DNA from 3 places in the Streptomyces sp. NPDC033177 genome. Region 3 is predicted to be linked to each of the others. Evidence: riboswitches for the same ligand, from Rfam matches in the RefSeq annotation. Region 3 holds a riboswitch; each other region holds the start of a gene.
The links. A riboswitch is a leader RNA that binds a small molecule or an ion and turns the genes downstream of it on or off. The one in region 3 is predicted to bind cyclic di-AMP.
Positions count from the first base shown of each region.

Region 1: it holds a riboswitch for cyclic di-AMP, as region 3 does, so the genes downstream of both, ACZ5U5_RS26360 (M23 family metallopeptidase) here and ACZ5U5_RS12625 (C40 family peptidase) in region 3, are expected to answer to the same signal.
Region 2: it holds a riboswitch for cyclic di-AMP, as region 3 does, so the genes downstream of both, ACZ5U5_RS29130 (M23 family metallopeptidase) here and ACZ5U5_RS12625 (C40 family peptidase) in region 3, are expected to answer to the same signal.

Region 1 is NZ_JBVIPS010000008.1:21,557-24,784, forward strand. Features, by position in the region: gene ACZ5U5_RS26360 (M23 family metallopeptidase) at 22-1,107, opposite strand; cyclic di-AMP (ydaO/yuaA leader) riboswitch at 1,119-1,265, opposite strand; gene ACZ5U5_RS26365 (PP2C family protein-serine/threonine phosphatase) at 1,468-2,625, opposite strand; tRNA gene ACZ5U5_RS26370 (tRNA-Met) at 2,736-2,809, opposite strand.
Region 2 is NZ_JBVIPS010000009.1:117,514-120,741, reverse strand. Features, by position in the region: gene ACZ5U5_RS29135 (GntR family transcriptional regulator) at 1-510, opposite strand, end outside; gene ACZ5U5_RS29130 (M23 family metallopeptidase) at 737-1,540, opposite strand; cyclic di-AMP (ydaO/yuaA leader) riboswitch at 1,553-1,716, opposite strand; gene ACZ5U5_RS29125 (M16 family metallopeptidase) at 1,913-3,228, opposite strand, start outside.
Region 3 is NZ_JBVIPS010000003.1:330,717-333,944, forward strand. Features, by position in the region: gene ACZ5U5_RS12615 (LysR family transcriptional regulator) at 1-115, opposite strand, end outside; gene ACZ5U5_RS12620 (DUF6328 family protein) at 228-770, opposite strand; gene ACZ5U5_RS12625 (C40 family peptidase) at 870-1,343, opposite strand; cyclic di-AMP (ydaO/yuaA leader) riboswitch at 1,347-1,510, opposite strand; gene ACZ5U5_RS12630 (hypothetical protein) at 1,875-2,183, opposite strand; gene ACZ5U5_RS12635 (ATP-dependent Clp protease proteolytic subunit) at 2,191-2,856, opposite strand; gene ACZ5U5_RS12640 (amidase family protein) at 3,139-3,228, shown strand, end outside.

The sequences.
Region 1 (3,228 bases), on a different contig from region 3:
CGCCGGGGTTCTGGGGTTACCTCAGATCGACTGGCCCTTGCCGCGCAGCCACGCCGCCGGGTCGACCCCGGTGGAGTCGCCGCCCGGGTGAACCTCCATGTGGAGGTGCGCGCCGGTGACGTTGCCGGTGGCACCGACGCGGCCGATGGTCTCGCCGGTGGTGACCTTCTGGCCGGCGCTGACGTTCATGGAGGACTGGTGGCAGAACCAGACCTCGGTGCCGTCGTCGAGTTCGAGGACCGTGCGGTAGCCGTACGCCCCCGCCCAGCCGGCCTCCTTGATGGTGCCGGAGTGGACGGCCTTGATGGGCGTGCCCGTGGGAGCCGCGAAGTCCAGGCCGGTGTGGTAGCCGGAGGACCACATGGAGCCGGGCTGACCGAAGGTGCCGGTGAGCGTGTACGAGGCGACGGGCAGCGTGTAGCTCTTCGCGAGCTTGGCCAGGCGCTCCGCCTCGGCCTTCTTCTTGGCGGCGGCCTCGGCCTTCTTCTTCGCGGCGGCCTTCTCGGCGGCGATCTTCTTCTCGGCCGCGGACTGCTTGGCGGCGGCCTGTTCGGCGGCCTGCTTGACGGCGGCTTCCTCGGCGGCCTTCTGGACCGCGTCGTCCGCCTGGTCCTGCTGGCTCTCCGCCTGCTCCATGATGCGGGCCCGCAGTGCCTCGCCCGCGTCCGTGGTGCCCTGCTCGGCGTCGGCGGTGCTGAGGCCGGCGGCGCTGAGGGGTGCGGCGGCGGTCGTCACGCCGTTGTCCGCGGAACCCGAGTCGGCCGAGCCGTCGGATATCAGGGAACCCACGCCCGGAAGCGACTTGGCCTCCGGCAGCGAGTCCGTGACGGCCGAGAGGTCCGGCATCGCGATGGAGACCGGGGGCTTGCCGTCCTGCGCGGTGGCGATGCCGCCCGCGCCGACGGCGGCGATGACGCCTACGCCGAGAACCGTGGAGCTGCGGGCGAGCCCGCCACCACCCCGCTTGTGGACGCGGTGCCTGCCGCGGACGGGACGGATGGACTCCTCGGTGGGGTTCCATTCCTCCCAGGAATTGTCGTCGTACCCACCGAAATCGTCGTCATTCGGTACGTAAACGCCTTGGGGGGCAGGGCGGTTGGACGCCACTGGGGCGCACTCCTTTCCTTCCTTCTCGCCTACCGGGTTAGCTGACGGGTTCGGAGCAGGAAGGTCTCCTACGAACATCTGGCACGGAGGCACAGATGCCCGATTCACCCCAATTAGTGGTTCCCCGGCTCCCTTTCGGGATTAGGCGCGTGCGCGCGGAGCCGACTCGAGTGACGGCTGGGACGACCGCGCTGCGTTATCGAACGTTAATAGACAGCAGGCCCGTATTCCAAGCTGTTCCGACTGATCGTTAATGCTCACGGCCTGCATTTATCGGGACACCGGGGGCCGGAACGGGGCGAGTTGACCCCACTTCTTCACACACCGGAGCTTCACATCTCCTTGACAGTGCGTCAGTTGTTATGCGGAGTGGTGTCCTTCCGTCACGGCCGGTGACAGGGGCCGCCGCACCGCGAGCAACGCCATGTCGTCGGTCCCCCCGCCGCCGGTGTGCCGCCGCACTTCCTCGACGAGCGTCGTCAGGAGTGCGTCGGGTCCGCCCGGCCCCGGGAAGATCCGGCCGCCGAGCCGCGTCGCCGGGTCGTAGAACTCGCCCCGGGCGTCACGCGCCTCGGAGAGCCCGTCGGTGTAGAGCAGCAGCATCGCCCCCGGCGGGAACTCCGTCTCGTCCGCGCGGTCCGGCCAGGCGCCCAGGTCACCCATCCCGAGCGGCAGTGCGGGCTCGGTGGCGGACATGACGCACAGCCGTCCGTCGCCGCGCAGGAGCAGCGGGCCCGGGTGCCCGCGGTTGATGAGACGCACCAGACCGTCGCCGTGCGGGATCTCCGCGAGCACGGCGGTGGTGAACCCCTCGAAGGCGTCGAGCCCGTCGCGCCGTGTGCCCTCACGCGCGAGGGCACGCTCCAGGCGCTGTGCCACGGCCTCAAGCGTGGACTCCTGCTCGGCGGCCTCCCGGAACGCCCCGATCACCACGGCGACGGCCGCCACCGCGCCCATGCCCTTGCCCCGTACGTCGCCGACGATGACGCGGACGCCGTGCGGGGTGTCCTGCACGGCGTACAGATCGCCTCCGATGAACGCGTCGGCCTCCGCGGCCTCGTACCGTGCCGCGACGTCGAGGCCGCCGATGCGGGGGTCCGGCTGTGGCAGCACGGCGCGCTGGGCGGCCTCGGAGATGGAGCGGGCGGACGCGAGCTGTTTGTCGCTGCGACGTACGACGCGGTTGATGACGACGGCGAGGACGGCGACGGTCGCCACCGTGATCAGTTCGGTGACGGCCTCCACGTCGGTGGTGGTGCTGGACTTGAAGTGCAGGGCGAGGACGGCGGAGCAGGAGGCGGTGCCGATGAGGACGGTGCTGAGCAGCGAGTAGAAGGGCGCTGCGATGAGCGGGGCCGCGGTGAACAGGGGCACGGCGGTGAACCTGGCGGGGGTCGACACGTCGTACACGATCCCGAGGACGATGAGCAGCAGGGGAAGAGCCCGCACGAGTGCCCGCTCGTGCCGGACATCGGGACGCGTGCCGCCGCCCCCGCCGATTCCTCCTCGCTGCCCCACTCACTCAGGGTTCCCGGAGGGGCGGCGGGGGGCGACCGGTGTGGGCCGACCGGGTCATGGAAACACCGAAGGCCCGGATCCATTTCTGGATCCGGGCCTTCGGTCTTTAGTAGCGGGGACAGGATTTGAACCTGCGACCTCTGGGTTATGAGCCCAGCGAGCTACCGAGCTGCTCCACCCCGCGCCGTTGAATGCAACTCTACGCCATCAGGGGGAGTGAAAGCGAACCGGTTACGAACCGCCTGCGAACGGAGCCTTCCACAGGGGCGCAGGGGCGCAGGGGCGCAGGGGAGCTGGGGAGACGGTCCGCTCGGGCGCCCGGCGGAGCGTGACGACCCGGACCGGGCGTCGTTTGCCAGCTCCTGAAGAAGATCATCACCATAGGCATGACAACTGCTCCAACGGCAACGTCATCGACCACGCTCGGACCGCGCTGCCGGCCCAGGTCCGGCTCAGGCCTTCTGGCGGCGGCCGCGTGCCCTACCTGACGTGACCCCCCATACCGTCCCGACCGAGCATTCCCCACGGACAGAAACCGGAGGCGTGGAAACCCGGCCGGCAGAAAGATCGGCCGCTCGAGGTCGGCAGTGGGCCTACCGCGGT
Region 2 (3,228 bases), on a different contig from region 3:
CCACGCCTCGGCGGGCGCGGCGGACGTCTCGACCACGTACATCCAGGCGATCTTGTGCCGGAGCTGAGTGAGCAGCGCCGTGAGACCCGGGCTGCCGGACGCCTGGGCGAGCGTCTCGTGGAACCAGCCGCCCAGGGAGCGCAGATCCTCGCTGTGGCCGCGCCTCGACCGCTCCTGGCCGAGCCTGACGAGACCGCGCAAGACCTTCAGGTGCGCCTCCGTGCGGCGCTGGGCGGCGCGGGCCGCGCCCAGCGGCTCCAGGAGCGCGCGGATCTCCAGGAGGTCGGCGGCCTCCTCCTCGGTGGGCTCCGCGACGCACGCGCCCGCGTGCCGGCGCGTGACGACGAAGCCCTCCGCCTCAAGGGTGCGCAGGGCTTCGCGCACCGGGACGCGGGAGACTCCGTAGCGGCGCGCGAGCAGTTCCTCGGTGAGGCGGCCACCCCGTTCGTAGACACCGGAGACGATGTCGTCCCGGATGGCCGTGCATACCGAGTGCGCGGGAATGCGCATGACTGACCTCCGCACTAATCCCCGCGAAACGCGGTCGATCGACGCCTGTTCCGCGACTCTATTGCAGGGCGGCCGAATTTCCGACGGCAGGCTGAAATCCAGGGATACTTTTGGCCAAAGGAGATACGGGAACGGCGAAAGCCCCGGCTCTCGACGAGCCGGGGCTTTCGGTGAATCAGTGGCGCTGCGTGCGTCCGCCGTCGACCGCTGGATCAGACCGCTGGGATCAGACGTTGACGCCGTGCGAGCGGAGGTACGAGACGGGGTCGATGTCCGTGCCGTAGTCCGCGCCGGTGCGGGCCTCGAAGTGCAGGTGCGGGCCGCTGGAGTTGCCGGTGGAGCCGGAGAGGCCTATCTGCTGGCCCGGGGTGACCGCCTGGCCGACCGTGACACCGAGGGACGACATGTGGCCGTACTGGGTGTACGTGCCGTCGTTCATCTTGATGACCACGTTGTTGCCGTAGGCACCGCCCCAGCCGGCCTCGACGACGGTGCCGGAGCCGACCGCGTGGACCGAGGTGCCGGAGGCGGCGTGGAAGTCGACGCCGGTGTGGCTGCCGGAGGACCACATGGCGCCGCCGGTCTGGTAGCCCGTGGAGACGTACGAGCCGGAGATCGGGGAGACGTAGCTGTTGAGGCGCTTGCGCTCGGCCTCGCGAGCGGCACGCTCCTTGGCCTCGCGCTCCTTCTTGGCCTTGGCCTTCGCCTCGGCCTCGGCCTTGCGCTTCGCCTCTTCGGCCTTCTTCTTGGCGGCCTCTTCGGCCTTCTTGGCGGCGGCAGCGGCGTCGGCGGCCTGCTGCTGGGCGGCGGCCTGCGCGTCGATGCTCTCGGCGAGCGAGTCGCCGACGGAGATGGCCTGGGTCAGGCCGGTGTGCTCAAGAGCCGCCGCGTCGTCGGCGGCGAGCGCCGGAGCGGCCAGGCCTCCGATGACACCGGTGGTGGTGAGGGCGGCGACGCCCGCCACGTTCGCGGTGGTACGCGTGAGGCGGCTCGGGCGACGGTGCTTCCCGGTGGCACGGGTGAACGCCATGAAGCGGCTGATCCTTTCCTTCCTTCTCGCCTACCGGGTTAGCTGACGGGTTCGGAGCAGGAAGGTCTCCTACGAGTCCCTCACCTGACGGCAAGGTTCCCGATTCACCCCAAGGGGACATGTGGGTCCCCGGCTCCCCTGGCTCGCGCCGTACGGGGACTCGGCGATGACTGTCCGGTGCCGCGGGTGCGACTACTGCATGACGAACAGCCGGGATGACGCTAAGCGGGGCGTCTTTCAAACGACAAACGGATCAGAGCTTTTGTAGCGCACGCCACAGGTCAGACACGTAACCTCCATACTAATTCGGACATATGAGAACCCCAGTGATTAATCTCAGCCACTGGGGTCCCGATATGTCCTGACTGTCACTCAGCCCGTGGCCACACTCACTTCACCGATGCCAAGGGCCCTGACGGGCTCCTCGATCTGCGAGGCGTCACCGACGAGCACCGTCACAAGGCGGTCCACCGGGAAGGCGCTCACGACGGCGGCAGTGGCCTCCACGGTGCCGGTCGCGGCCAACTGTCGGTACAGCTGGGCCTGGAAGTCGTCCGGCAGGTGCTGCTCGACCTGGTCGGCCAGGGTGGCCGCGACGGACGCCGCCATCTCGTACTTGAGCGGGGCGACGCCCACCAGGTTCTGCACGGCGACATCGCGCTCGGCGTCCGTGAGGCCGTCGGCCGCGAGGGTGCGCAGGACCTTCCACAGGTCGTCGAGCGCCGGGCCCGTGGACTCGGTGTCCACGGAGCCGCTGATGGCGAGCATCGCGGCGCCGGTGCCGTCCGGTGTGGAACGCAGGACCTGGGCGAACGACCGTACGCCGTAGGTGTATCCCTTCTCCTCGCGCAGGACGCGGTCCAGGCGCGAGGTGAGGGTGCCGCCGAGGCAGTACGTGCCGAGCACCTGCGCGGGCCAGACGCGGTCGTGGCGGTCCGGTCCCACGCGGCCGATGAGCAGCTGCGTCTGGACGGCTCCGGGGCGGTCCACGATGACGACACGCCCGGTGTCGTCCGCGGTCACCGGGGGCACCGGGCGCGGCTCGGCGGTGCCGCCCGTCCAGGCGCCGACGGTGTCGGCGAGGACGGCGTCCAGGTCGACGCCGGTCAGGTCGCCCACGACGACGGCGGTCGCCGTGGCGGGACGCACGTGCTTCTCGTAGAAGGTGCGCACGGCCGCCGAGTCGATGGCCGTGACCGTCTCCTCGGTGCCCTGACGGGGGCGCGACATGCGCGAGGTCGCCGGGAAGAGCTGCCGGGAGAGCTCCTTGGCGGCGCGGCGCCCCGGGTTGGCGGCCTCGTGCGGGATCTCGTCCAGGCGGTTGCGCACGAGGCGCTCGATCTCGCTGTCCGCGAAGGCGGGAGCGCGCAGGGCGTCGGAGAGCAGACCGAGCGCCTTCGGGAGGCGGGACACCGGGACTTCGAGCGAGACGCGTACGCCGGGGTGGTCGGCGTGCGCGTCCATGGTGGCGCCGCAGCGGTCGAGTTCGGCGGCGAAGTCCTCGGCGGAGTGCTTGTCCGTACCTTCGTTGAAGGCCCTCGCCATGATCGTGGCCACGCCGTCGAGGCCCGCGGGCTCGGCGTCGAGCGGCGCCTCCAGGTGGACCTCCACCGCGACGACCTGCTGGCCGGGGCGGTGGCAGCGCAGCACCGTGAGGCCGTTGTCCAGGGTGGCGCGCTCGGGCGCGG
Region 3 (3,228 bases):
TGGCCAGCTGCTGGGAGAGGGCGGGCACGGTGTAGCCGAGGCGTTCGGCGGCGCGGGTGATCGACCCGGCCTCGGAGACCGCCACCAGTGCGGCGAGCCGCGTCGGGTCGTACATGGTCGCTCCCGGCGGCGTGGGGGTAAACGGCTGCTCAAGGCAGACCCAGGATATGCGCGCGCTGCGGTCGTCGGCGCGGCCGGCGAGCGCTGAACGGGCGCGGGCCGGTGCTTCACCGAGGCTTTGATGACCTGACGTCGTCCGGGCCGTCCGATTCCTCGTCGTCGCGCGCACGGCGCACCAGAAGGGGGAGCAGTCCCCACAGGCCCGAGCACACCACGAGCGTGGCCGCGCTCGCGATGATTCCGCCGGTCCGGCCCACCGCCACGTCGACGACCAGGAGCACGGCGCCCGAGACCGCGAAGACCAGGACCACCAGACCGATGCCGGCCAGACGGGACGACACGCGCACGATCAGCGGCTTGGAGTGCTGGCCGAACAGCGACCTGTGCACGGCCGCCGGCGCGGTGAACAGCGCGGCGGCGAGCACGGCGAGCAGCAGCGTGGTGACGTATGTGGCGCGCTGCACCGTGTCGAGCGAGGTGAAGCGCTCGGTGAAGGCGAGGGTCAGCAGGAAGGCGAAGAGGATCTGCACCCCGGCCTGCGTGACGCGCAGCTCCTGGAGGATCTCCGCGAAGTTGCGGTCGGCGCGTTCGAAGCGCGTCTCGTTGCGCGGTGGGTCGTCCGAGGGGGGAGCACTGTTGTTTTCGGCCATGGCGCACGAGTATCCGTGCCGACACGCCCCACGCTTGACGGGCGCGCCGACCAGAGGGCCGGGCGGGGGGCCGCCCGGCCGACGGCCGGTGACGGATGATCAGCGCACCCTGCCGTACGAGACGCTCTTCGTCCAGATCTTCTCGAGCCGCACCTTGGTGTTCGACTTGGGGGCGTGCCAGATCCGGCCCTTACCGGCGTAGATGCCGACGTGGTAGACGTTCCGGCCGGAGTGGAAGAAGACCAGGTCGCCGCGGACGCGGTTGGACGCGGAGACATGGCGGGTCTTGTTGTACTGCTGTGCGGCGGTGCGTGGCAGCTTCTTGCCCGCGCGCTTGAAGGAGTACTGGGTCAGGCCCGAGCAGTCGAAGCGGTGTGGCCCCGTGGCCCCGTAGCGGTACGGAGAGCCTTTCTTGGAGGCGGCGATCTTGAGCGCCTTCGTCCCGTGTGTCGCGGCCTCCGCCTCCGACGTGAGCCCGGGGGCCACGAGGGTGCCGCCTACGACGGCGAGCGTGAGGGCGGATACGGACCCGACCCTGGTGAGCAGCGACGGAACATGATTCAGCGCAGTCATGCGCAACCCTTCGTCAACCGCCTGTGAAGGATGACCTGTCGGATTCGGGCTGACAAAGTTGCCCGGCCGCGTACTGCGGCTTCACCCCAAGGATCGTTGTCCGGACCTTCCGGACCGACCCGTCATGCCTGGGTCCTCCACTCCTGCCGATGCACCGATGTCGACCGGTCATCCGGGCGGCGGCAGGACTCGGCGTCCGCCCGGACCGCCCCGCCGCTGTGGCGGGGGCTTGTCGTCGGAGAGGATCTTGACCCGACTTGGGGTCGAAAACCGAGCCGAAACGGCGTTTTGTGAGGCTCCTCACGGCTGAACCGTTCGGGTGGACACGGTCGGATTCGGGAACCGGAGAGCGCGCCGGATGATCGTTCGACCAGCACCGGAACGAGGAATTCCGGCCCACGCGTACACATCTGACGCAACTGAAGGCGTCTCAAAAAAGGACGTATGTCTACGCCGAATGTGGTAGCCCGTTTGGTTCGTTTGAGATCACCCCCGGACGCAACGGAGTTCGCGGGCCCGGATGACGGGGGCTCAGGATGCCGCCGGGGGCGGCACGGTGACCCGCCCGGCACGCCGCTCTCCGTCGAGCACACGCAGCGCACGGGCCAGCGTCGGTGCGTGCACGGCGGTTTCACCCCGCTGGTGCATGAGCGTCAGGGCGTCCCGCAGGGCGGTCGCGCTGCTGACCAGGGCCTGGGCGGCGCGTAGTCCTCCGTAGGTGTCCGATGCGCGGGCGGGGTTGATCCGGCCCAGCAGGTCGACCACTTCGAGGTACCGGTCGATCAACTCGCCCTCGGCGCGGGTGAGCGCGGGGAGCGGGGGAAGTTCGGGCGGCAGCATCGGTGGCTCACCCCGCATCCGGGGTGCGCGGGTCCGGGCTGTGCCTATCCGGGGTGAGCGGGGAGGACTTGCGGCTCGCGATGATCCGGTCCACCAGGCCGTAGTCGACCGCCTCGGCGGCGTCGAAGATCTTGTCCCGCTCTATGTCGGCCGCGACGCGTTCCGCGCTCTGTCCCGTGTGCCGGACGAGCAGCTTCTCCAGTTGCGCGCGCGTGCGCAGGAGTTCGTCGGCCTGGATCGCCAGGTCGGAGGTCTGGCCTCGGACCGGCTCGGCGAGCGAGGGCTGGTGGATCAGCACGCGGGCGCCGGGCAGCGCGAGCCGCTTGCCGGGAGTGCCCGCGGCCAGCAGGACGGCGGCCGACGACGCGGCCTGGCCCAGACAGGTCGTCTCCACGTCGCAGGCGACGAACTGGATCGTGTCGTAGATCGCGGTCATCGCGCTGAAGGAGCCGCCGGGGGAGTTGATGTAGAGCGCGATGTCGCGGTCGGGCGCCAGGTATTCGAGGTGCATGAACTGCGCCATCACGTCATTGGCCGACGTGTCGTCGATCGGCGTCCCCAAGAAGACGATGCGCTCCTCGAGCAGCTTCGAGTACGGGTCCAGCGTCCGCTGGCCCGTACTGGAGCGCTCGGTGAACTCGGGCAGGACATAACGGGCGAACGGCTGGTTCATGGCATGTCTCTCCTCTGCCGGGGTCGGCTGCTCCCCAAGGCCTCTGTAAAAAATGTACAGGACGTACGTAAAGTGGGGTGAGGGGCGGACGCGGCGCGGGCATGCTTCGCCTCGTCGTGATCTCAACCGCCCCCAGCCGAGAGCCTCGTATGGCAGCGTCCGAGCTCGCCCACCTCGCTCGGCGCGCTCGTCGAGAGTGCGGCGGACCGGATCAAACCCAGCCTCGTCCGGAACGTACGGCAGGGGCGCGCGCTCACCGGCATCGACCTGGAGCGGGCCACCGTGCTGCACGGCGAACTGTTCCACCGGATGCGGGAGTTCTTCGACCGCAATGACGCGCTGATTCTGCCGACGAGCCAAGTGCCGCCTTTC